DNA from 3 places in the Paenibacillus sp. FSL R7-277 genome. Region 2 is predicted to be linked to each of the others. Evidence: predicted binding sites of a transcription regulator. Region 2 holds the regulator's gene; each other region holds the start of a gene.
What was found. Region 2 encodes LexA, which represses DNA repair genes until DNA is damaged. Its sites were predicted from a motif close to CGAACATATGTTCG; they were not measured.
Positions count from the first base shown of each region.

Region 1: a site for LexA is predicted at 2,025-2,038, ahead of C173_RS09055 (ImmA/IrrE family metallo-endopeptidase). Genes of this name have one in related genera too.
Region 3: a site for LexA is predicted at 2,100-2,113, ahead of recA (recombinase RecA). Genes of this name have one in related genera too.

Region 1 is NZ_ASPX01000022.1:63,375-66,652, forward strand. It holds gene C173_RS09040 (glycosyl hydrolase) at 1-488, opposite strand, end outside; gene C173_RS09045 (NucA/NucB deoxyribonuclease domain-containing protein) at 651-1,091, shown strand; gene C173_RS09050 (hypothetical protein) at 1,178-1,366, shown strand; gene C173_RS34200 (hypothetical protein) at 1,414-1,569, opposite strand; gene C173_RS33595 (YjfB family protein) at 1,739-1,915, shown strand; gene C173_RS09055 (ImmA/IrrE family metallo-endopeptidase) at 2,059-2,601, shown strand; gene C173_RS34205 (hypothetical protein) at 2,694-2,858, shown strand; gene C173_RS09060 (undecaprenyl-diphosphate phosphatase) at 2,869-3,278, opposite strand, start outside.
Region 2 is NZ_ASPX01000054.1:1,986-5,263, reverse strand. It holds gene C173_RS16255 (DUF896 domain-containing protein) at 1-123, opposite strand, end outside; gene C173_RS32915 (LysM peptidoglycan-binding domain-containing protein) at 233-649, opposite strand; gene lexA (transcriptional repressor LexA) at 847-1,473, shown strand; gene C173_RS16240 (L,D-transpeptidase) at 1,661-1,999, shown strand; gene C173_RS16235 (hypothetical protein) at 2,079-2,297, opposite strand; gene C173_RS16230 (hypothetical protein) at 2,414-2,635, opposite strand; gene C173_RS16225 (DUF4359 domain-containing protein) at 2,727-3,086, opposite strand; gene C173_RS16220 (hypothetical protein) at 3,102-3,278, opposite strand, start outside.
Region 3 is NZ_ASPX01000028.1:97,945-101,222, reverse strand. It holds gene C173_RS11040 (regulatory protein RecX) at 113-850, opposite strand; gene recA (recombinase RecA) at 966-2,030, opposite strand; gene C173_RS11030 (competence/damage-inducible protein A) at 2,328-3,278, opposite strand, start outside.

The DNA of each region.
Region 1 (3,278 bases), on a different contig from region 2:
ATTGCCGTATACTCTGGCGTTCCCGGTGTGATGTACTTGCTGAAGTTAGCTTCGCTGAGGCTCATGGAGACATTCGTCCAGGCTGGAGCGCTGCCCGGCAGGTTGGCATGATAGGTCATCGCTACGATCCCCCCGGCCTTGTGCCAGCGGATCGCACTGTCGGTTACGCCCTGCCGCTGGCTGCTGATGAGCTTCTCCGTCTGGTTGCTGATCGGTCCCATCTCATAGCCGTGCAGTCCGGCATAGCTGCCAGCCGTATTCTTAAGCTTGTTGTTGATATCATCCGGGCTCTCCAGGTAATCATGCTGACCGCTGATCATTCCCTGGCCCTGCAGCCAGTACAGCGTCTCCAGTAGCTTCCGTGCGGGCGCCCCCAGCTCCGCGTCAGCGGGAGACATCTGTATTTTGCGAAAAGCCGCTTGCCACTGCACATCACCAATCAGCCGCGAGGCTGAATCCAGCAGGTCCCTGAGGTTGCGCTGTTCCACATTTTCCACCATCCTTTTCCTTGTGTTTGTACATATTATGACGAATTATGGAACTTCAGCACGGCAAATACACAGAATTAGGGCTGTCACAATCCGTTATTCTTACGCTATACTATTCAGGGCACAGGCATTATACCCATACCCACTTACAAAGGAGCAGATATGAAAGCCAAAAAGTCCATCATCAGTCTCATCATTATTGCCCTGCTCAGTCTTGCCGCCTACCTGCTGGAGGAGAACGGGCAATGGCTGCCGCAGACCCCTTCTGCGAATCCTTCGGAGATCGTGAAGCTGAAGTTCCCGGCAGACCGCTACCCGGAGACCGCGAGGCACATCCAGAAGGCCATCCGTAAGGGAGAGTCGGCCATCTGCACGATCAACCGCAAGGAGGCGGAGGAGAACCGTAAGGCGTCTCTGAAGGGAGTCCCCACGAAGAAAGGCTATGACCGGGACGAATGGCCGATGGCCATGTGTGATGAAGGCGGAGCCGGGGCGCATATTGAGTACATAACACCCAGTGATAACCGCGGAGCAGGAAGCTGGGTCGGCAATCAGCTGGAGGCGTTCGCAGACGGTACGCGTGTGGAGTTTATTTTCAAATAAGCCGGCCTGTGGGGGATGTTGTTCAATTTCACTGCGATAAAGCGTAGAATGAAATGGGATAATATAACTTAGATGGAGAGCCGGAAGTGTTCTATATCTGTTATCGGGGCAAACGGCTGTACGGCCCTATGTCCGAAGCTGAAGCCTTACAGGAATGGTTCGCGCTTGCAGGAACAGTCAAGGAGCTCTATATCATTGAAACCGATGCAGCTACAGGCAGAATCAAACGCCAGATCGGGCCAACGGTCCGTGCTCATAAGAAGAAAAAGAAATAGCCCTATCCGGCACAGGCCGGACAGGGCTACACTGGCTATAGGCGGTTCTAGAACAAACAGGCTTTAGTGATGATAACCAGCAGAATGAACAGAACCAGAATGGCACCTGTCGAAGTCCAAGGGCTTACTACCGGAACGATTGGAGGTCCCTGATTCACTCCACCTACGTTATTTCCACAACCGCAACCATACTCTGCTCCCATAATTAATTCCTCCTCTTGAATATTGAATACAGCACAGAATATGTGGAATTCCGCCCCGTTGCATGGGCCAATTGGCAAAGAAATGCCTTTCACCTAACGGACAGGCGTCCAGTAGTCGATATAGAGTATGAAGCAATAGCTTCACAACAAATGAAGGGAGGAATGCCGGATGGATATTGCTGCATTATCCGTAGTGATGAGCCAGTCATCCTTACAGCAGGCCGCAGGGCTGCAGGTGATGAGCCTTGCCAAGGAGCAGGCGCAGAGCAGCGCCCAGGATATGGTTCAGATGCTGAGTCAGGCCACGCACCCCACCTTGGGAAAAACACTTGATATTCGGGCGTAATTCCTTTATGCTTACATACATAGGAACACCCGTTCCATATTTCAGCCGTTGAAGAGTACGTGCTGAACTGCTGCTTAGCCCTTAAGGGCTTTTCTTTTGGCCAATAACACGAACATACGATCTTATATATGGGGTGATTGATTATGCAAGGCTATTATCAGATGACCGCTTTGGAGAAATGGACAGAGGATCTATACCAGCGCATTGGCGTCCGCAAGCCGGCCGATATCTCCATTGATTACATAGCGAAGCAGCTCAATATCTGGGTACACTATCTGGATGTCAGAAGCAAGGCGATTGAGGCTGCGGCCGGAATGTACAGTATGTTCATCGACAACCGCCTCCCTCCCGAGCTGCAGCGGCTGGAATTCCTCCACGAGCTCTGTCATCTGCTGCGGCATGCCGGCAAGTCTACGCTTATGCCCGGAGTGTTCACGCAGGCGCAGAGAGATGAATCCGACCGGTTCATTCTGTATGCCTCCATGCCCTATAGTATGATTTCCGCGAATACGCTGCCCGAGCTTCGTGAGGATGCCGTTGCCGAGCTGGCTGTAGCGTTCCAGGTTCCCGTTCCCCTCGCGCTGCAGCGGATCGACCAGATCCAGAGACGGATTTTCCAGGGGCAATTAATGGCTGTTATGGAACGTAACGAAGACAGAAATATCATCCACAGACATATTCGCTAAGCGCTGCGGGGATAATACGCTATAGACCCGGAGGGCGGAGATTCCCCTCTATAACAGGGTTAGATTCTACTGTAAAGGGGATCAAGATCAACGTGGAAGCCTTGAAAGTCATTCAATTATTGCTGACTCATCCTGAATATAGCGTGGATGCCGTTCATCCTGAAATTCCGGATTTTGTGGGTATCGAGACGATTGAAGTGGACCACGTTACCCAGACCTTCTCCATCCTGCTGCAGGAGCCTAAGGAATACGGCTGAGAGCAGGATTTTACAGTATAACAATTACATAGAACAGCCCCGCTAACACGAACCGGTACAGCGCGAACCACTCCAGGCGGAGCCGCTTGATCAGCTTGATGAACGTGACTACAGCAATCATGGCTACGAGGAAGGACGTCACGAATCCGATCAGCATCAGGGTCAGCGTATCTGTACTGAGTAGATCCCTGCTGTCATACAGGTCCAGGAGGCTTGCTCCGAACATCACCGGCACGGAGATCAGGAAGGTGAAGTCCGCAGCGGCTTTCTGGCTGGTTCCCAGCAGCAGACCGCCTGAGATCGTCGAACCGGATCTGGAGAACCCGGGCCACAGCGCCAGACACTGGAACAGCCCGATGCCGAAGGCTTGCTTGTAGTTTATCCCGTCTACCGTCTCTGACGTTACGGATCTCCTGCTGC
Region 2 (3,278 bases):
GATATTCCCCAGGTACATCTCGCGGAGCTTGGCACGTTCAGCCAGTTCCTCGTCATTCAGGCCGCCGTTCTTAGCTTTGCGTGCCAATTCATTGATGCGTGCGACCAATTCGTCAATATTCAATACGTTTCCCTCCCTCTAAATTCATTTTAACTTTGCCATGAGAAAAAGAGCTTGTCAAGGTCTACCCCCTGAAAGCTCTCACAGTCGATCATTAGTCTGACATATTCCTTCAGTATAAAGGTAAAGTCAGAATATCTCCGGCCTTAATGCCGCTGTTCTCCAAATGATTCGTCTTCATTATTCCTTCTATATATACGGCAGTCTTCATGTCCTCAGGCTTGTTGCTTAACGCAATACTCCATAAGGTATCTCCGCGTTCGACTACGATCCGCTTATCCGGCTTCATCGACGAGACCGAACCGGCAAAAACATTCCCCACCACAGTGAATCCCGAAATAACAAGCATCAGCACCAGAACCAGCTTCATCAGGCTGACCTGACGGAATAGTGATGAGAGCGCAGCGAGACTATGAAGAATACCGTCCTTGATCTTGGTTACATAACTATGAGCAGTTGGATTACCGGGAGCGGACACCTTGATATCCTCATTATTGTAGATGCTGTTGTATGTACTATACTTTAACATGATCATCATCCTCCAAACACATGTTCTTGCTTTCGAAAATAATATAACACGAACATGTGTTTCGATCAATAGTTTTTTCGGAACATTTGTTCTCTTTATTTCCGTTCTCTTATTTTCCTCATTTTAGAACTTATGTTTGTACGAACGGAAGTTCTATGTTATAATTTTCCCAAACATAGTATATGGGGTTGATTCCGATGTCAAAGATTTCTAGTCGTCAGCTGGCGATCCTGGAATTTATACGTAATGAAGTCCGCAGCAAGGGTTATCCTCCGTCCGTCCGCGAGATTGGCGAGGCTGTCGGCTTGGCCTCCAGCTCAACCGTGCATGGTCACTTGGACCGGCTTGAGAAGAAGGGCCTGATCCGGCGTGACCCAACGAAACCGCGTGCCATTGAATTACTCGGCCAGGAAGATTCAGAGAATGTGCATCAATTCGTCCAGACCGTTACCCGCATCCCGGTCGTGGGTAAGGTTACAGCTGGTGTTCCTATTACAGCTACAGAGAATATTGAGGATTACTTCCCATTGCCTGCTCATTATGTAGGCGATAACAAGGTATTTATGCTATCTGTTCTTGGTGACAGTATGGTAGATGCCGGAATTATGAACGGGGATTATGTCATCGTGCGCCAGCAGCAGACTGCCGACAACGGCGATATTGTTGTAGCGATGACCGAAGAAGATGAAGCAACTGTCAAGACCTTCTACAAGGAACGGGATCATATCAGGCTGCAGCCGGAGAATCCGGCGTACGAGCCTCTCCGCCTCAACCGCGTTACGATTTTGGGCCGGGTCATCGGATTATTCCGCGATATCCACTAATCTACTCCCCGCTTAAGAACAGGCTGCTCCGCACCATGCGAAGCAGCCTGTTTTATGTTCATTTTACTTCGTGTAGTGGCCAAAAAGCTGTATACAAACATTTGTTCGCATTCGTCTTTATGGCCATTTTTCTGCGAACCGCTGCATAGCTCCGCACATATCCTGTTACAAAGGAGTGCTGATCTGTATGCCCAATTACCGAATTATCGTCGATCTGTCACAGCGCATGCTGTATTTGCTGGATAATGACGTTGTCACCAGAGGCTTCCCTGTCGGCATCGGCAAAATGTTAACCGTCTCGCCGGTAGGCGAATACACCATCATTAACAAACAGCCCCATCCAGGCGGCCCGTTCGGTGCCTTCTGGATGGGACTGTCCAAGCCGCATTACGGCATCCACGGAACCAATGACCCATCCTCCATTGGCCACATGGTCTCACACGGCTGTATTCGTATGTATAACGCAGATGTTCTGGCTCTAGCCGCCCTCGTTCCCATAGGTACCCGTGTTACCATCCGGGAATAGGAACGTCACAAAAACCCTTGAGACGCCAGATTGCGCCCCAAGGGTTCTTGTGATTCATATGAATTAGAGCGGATACAGACTACAGCACACTTCTCAACAGACGGATAGCCACCGTATTCAAACGGATGGCCTCGCGGATCGATTCTCTGGCTGCCAGCAGTTCTCTTCTGGCCCGCGAACCTCTAGGCACTCTGCGCAGATTCTCATTGATTTCTTCCAGTCTCTCCAGCAGAATTGCCCGCTGTGTCAGCAGGACATTAATGGCTCTGCGAATCCGGTTACGTTCTCTTTGGCTCATCTTTACACCTCTCTTTTACACTTGGATAGTATAAGAGATGCCAAGAATGGCTCCAAAGATTGTGTGATTCGGCAGTAATGTTAGTTAGAGCTGCAGGTAGTGGGCAGCGAATCTGATTACTTTTTGTTCAATCGTACCCGGAATTCAAATTCATCGCGTCTATAAGTCATTCCGGCCAGCACAATGTACTCCGGTGTCCATTTCTGTACAGGTCCGGCATAATCAGCAATCACATGCGGTTTGCCATCAACCAGCTGAACGACGTAGACCTGTACCTGTGCCAGTGCAGCAGCGAATAGATCAGCATCACTGGACAGTACTTTATAAGCCGTATTCAACTTCGTTCCTCCTTGTTCCACAACCATATTAAAGATTCCGTCTCGAATCTATTCAATTATACCGGGTCATGGAACAATATGTAAACCATATTTACAGCTTAATAAAAAGGATTTTGAACAATCCGATATACTTCTTCGTGGCCCCGCCATCCCGGGTAAAAAAATTGGTATTCTTAAGGTCTGGTACACTGAATACTGAGAACAAAAAGTAGTTATCTCTCTCGGTCAAAGACTCAATTACAGGCTGGGCCACCACTTTGCTAATTCCGTCGCCTATTTCCTGATCAAGCGTATTCTCCAGATTCTTTACAGAATATTTACTGAATGCTTCCTTTCCCGGATTCGTAACAGCCATCACAATCAGAACAAGGATAAGGACCAGTAACGACTTACCGCCCGATCTCCTGTGGACTCTGCGTGCAGGACTTGGCGTATCATAACGCGAATTCATGCTTTTCCCCCTCTACTACAGAATATATAGTATCTCTAGCAACATGACCCCCAGCGGATTCAACATCATCCGGTACACGAACAGCATCCCACCTGTAATTCCACTGACCCCGACATCAACGCTGCTCCAATCCCACAACGGCAGAGCCGGCGCATCCAGCCCATATTGCTCCATAAGCCTCGCTTGGGTCTC
Region 3 (3,278 bases), on a different contig from region 2:
TGCTTTTTGGGAAGGAAAAAGGATTCTTAGTTTATGCCGATTCATGTTATATTTTATTATTTATAAAAAGACCTTGTCAAGAGAGTCGATAACCGTAATAAAGTCAAGAGAATCAATCCGGGAAGTAAAACTCCTCTTCTTCCCCCCCAGAATCCTGCTCATCCCGCAGAATCCCGATCACCTGGCGCACCATTTCTCCTGAGAATCCCCGGCGCATCAGGAACGCCCCTGTCTTCCGGCGTTTGTCGTTCACATCTCCCCGGATCGTACTCCATTTCTTCCGTCCGGTCTGCAGCGCGCTCTCCAGCTCCTGCTCGGGTGTGATCTCATCCAGCGCTTCCGCAATCAGCGACTTATCAATCCCTTTCTCCCGCAGCTCCTGCCGGATCCACATCTTGCCCTTACGCTGATTCACAATCCGCTGCTCCGCCCACTGTTTGGCGTACAAGGGATCATCAAGCAGACGTTCCTCCTGCAGGCGGAGCAGAACTTCGGCAATAACAGTCTCCCCTATTTCCTTCTCCCTTAAACGGCGGGCCATCTCCTGTGCGGTTCTGGGTTTGCGCTCCAGATACCTAAGCCCCTCCACATACCCCCGCTGGCGCTCGTCTGCGGCAACGATATCCTCCAGATCCGCTTTTACAAAAGCACTCCCGGTAATCATCCGGTATTTGATCATGACATCTTCATGAACAGTCATGTTGTAGTCTCCGAAATGGATTAGATAACGATAATTAGACTTCTTAAGCCGCTCTACCTTTGTAATTACCAGCTCTTGATCTGCCGGGAAATCCGCCAGCACCTGCTGCTCATCCTGTTCCTCGAATTCCTCATCCAATTGGATAACCATCCTGCCAATCACCTACTTAAGCTGAAATATTTACGAAAAGGCACCCTGTTATATCTTCACAGGGCGCCTATCCATCTTGACTTCATTATTCAATTAGAAGTAGAGGAGTACTTAATTACTCAATCTCAAGCAGCAGCTTCTCTTCTTCCTCTTGCTCCGCAGCCACAGCCGCTTCAGATGGTGGCTCTACCAGAGTCGTGAGATTACTTGCCTCACGGATCTTGTTCTCGATCAGCAGAGCAATATCCTGATGTTCCTTCAGGAACTGCTTGGAATTCTCCCGTCCTTGACCCAGACGTTCGCCTTCATAGGAATACCAGGCACCGCTCTTGTTGACAATATCCATCTCCGTACCGATATCCACAAGGCTTCCCTCTCTGGAGATTCCTTCGCCGTACATGATATCTACATCCGCTTGCTTGAACGGAGGCGCTACCTTGTTCTTCACAACCTTGATCTTCGTGCGGTTACCCACGACATCGTTACCCATCTTGATACTCTCTACCCGGCGCACATCCAGACGGACAGAGGAATAGAACTTCAGAGCGCGCCCACCCGGAGTGGTCTCAGGGTTACCGAACATTACGCCGATCTTCTCACGAAGCTGGTTAATGAAGATCGCAATAGTGTTGGATTTGTTAATGGCACCAGACAGCTTCCGCAAGGCCTGGGACATCAGACGGGCCTGCAAGCCTACGTGGGAATCACCCATGTCGCCTTCAATTTCTGCCTTCGGCACAAGTGCTGCTACAGAGTCAACTACAATGATGTCTACTGCTCCGCTGCGTACAAGCGCTTCAGCGATTTCCAGGGCCTGTTCACCCGTATCAGGCTGGGACAGCAGCAGTTCATCAATGTTAACGCCAAGCGCCTTGGCATACTTGGGATCAAGCGCATGCTCAGCATCGATGAAGGCAGCTTGTCCGCCCTGCTTCTGTACTTCAGCGATCGCATGAAGTGCAACCGTCGTCTTACCGGAAGATTCCGGTCCATATACTTCAATAATACGTCCTTTGGGAAGTCCGCCAATACCTAGTGCAATATCAAGTGCCAAAGATCCGCTAGGTACAACTTCCACTTTCATGTGAGTGGATTCTCCCAGTTTCATTACCGAACCTTTACCGAATTGTTTTTCTATTTGACGAAGCGCCATATCAAGCGCTGCACGACGATCTGACAATCAGACCACTTCCTTCACTGTTTATAGTATTATAATAACGTGTTTTGAAGGGCTTGCCAAGTCTTTTTTAGAACATACATTCGTTTTTTTTGCTCCCGGGGATGATACTCCCTTTTATTGTAAGATACATGCCTCCTTCCGGATGCAAAACTCAGCAGGTGCTTCTCTTCCGCTTCTTACGTTAATAGGAACAGCCAAAGGATAATTTGTTATACCTAATATAAAACAAAAAACCGCAGCATGATCGCTCAAGCCACGGTTCTTCCGTATACATGAATTATATACCGGCCCGTACAGTTATTGCAAGGCCGAGCCTTCCAGCGGAGTAGCAACCTTGCGTTCTTCCAGGCGGCGCCACAACCGGTACAGCAGCGCCTTGACGGTGCGCAGCCGGATGTTCTCACGGGTGCCCTTCAGATTCAGCTCATATACCTCTGTCTTGCAGCCCCGCTCAGCCAGTCCTACGAACACAAGACCCACCGGCTTGCGCTCGGAATATCCCGGTCCGGCTACACCGGTAACCGATAAGCCGAAGTCCGTGTCACCGATCATACGCACCTGCTCAGCCAGTACCTCCGCAACCTCGCGGCTCACCGCTCCCGGGGCATCCGGACCTTCAAGCATGGCGGAAGGCACATTCAGCAGTTTCTTCTTAATATCATTGGAATAACACACGATCCCTCCGGCAAACATGGAGGCGCTGCCCGGAATATTCGTAATGCTCTCCATCAGCAGACCGCCTGTACAACTCTCGGCAGCACTTAGAGTGAGTCCCGCATCCGCCATCCAGTCCACAATCAGCTGCTCCAGCGGCACATCGATGTTGGCATACAGATTCTCCGGCAGAATGTCCGCAATCGTCTTCTCCAGAGCATCGAGCTTGACCATAGCTTCCCGCTCGGACGGCGCCTTGGTGGAGATGCGCACGGTCACTTCGCCTTCCTTGGCATACGGGGCAATCGTTGGATCGCTCTGGCTGCGGATCAGCTCAATCAGCTTGTCCTCCAGCAGCGACTCGCCAATCCCGGCGAACTTCAGCATCTTCGAGTAGAGCGGCATTTCACCAGTAAGTGCATGCTGCTGAAGCCATGGCTTGGCCTTATCCGTGAACATCGGCTTCATCTCCCGGGGCGGGCCGGGCAGCACGATATAATATTTGTCCTCTTCTGCAAAAGCAATCCCTACCGCAAGGCCGGTATCATTGGACAGAGGAGTCGTCCCTTCAATGACAAGCGCCTGCTTGCGGTT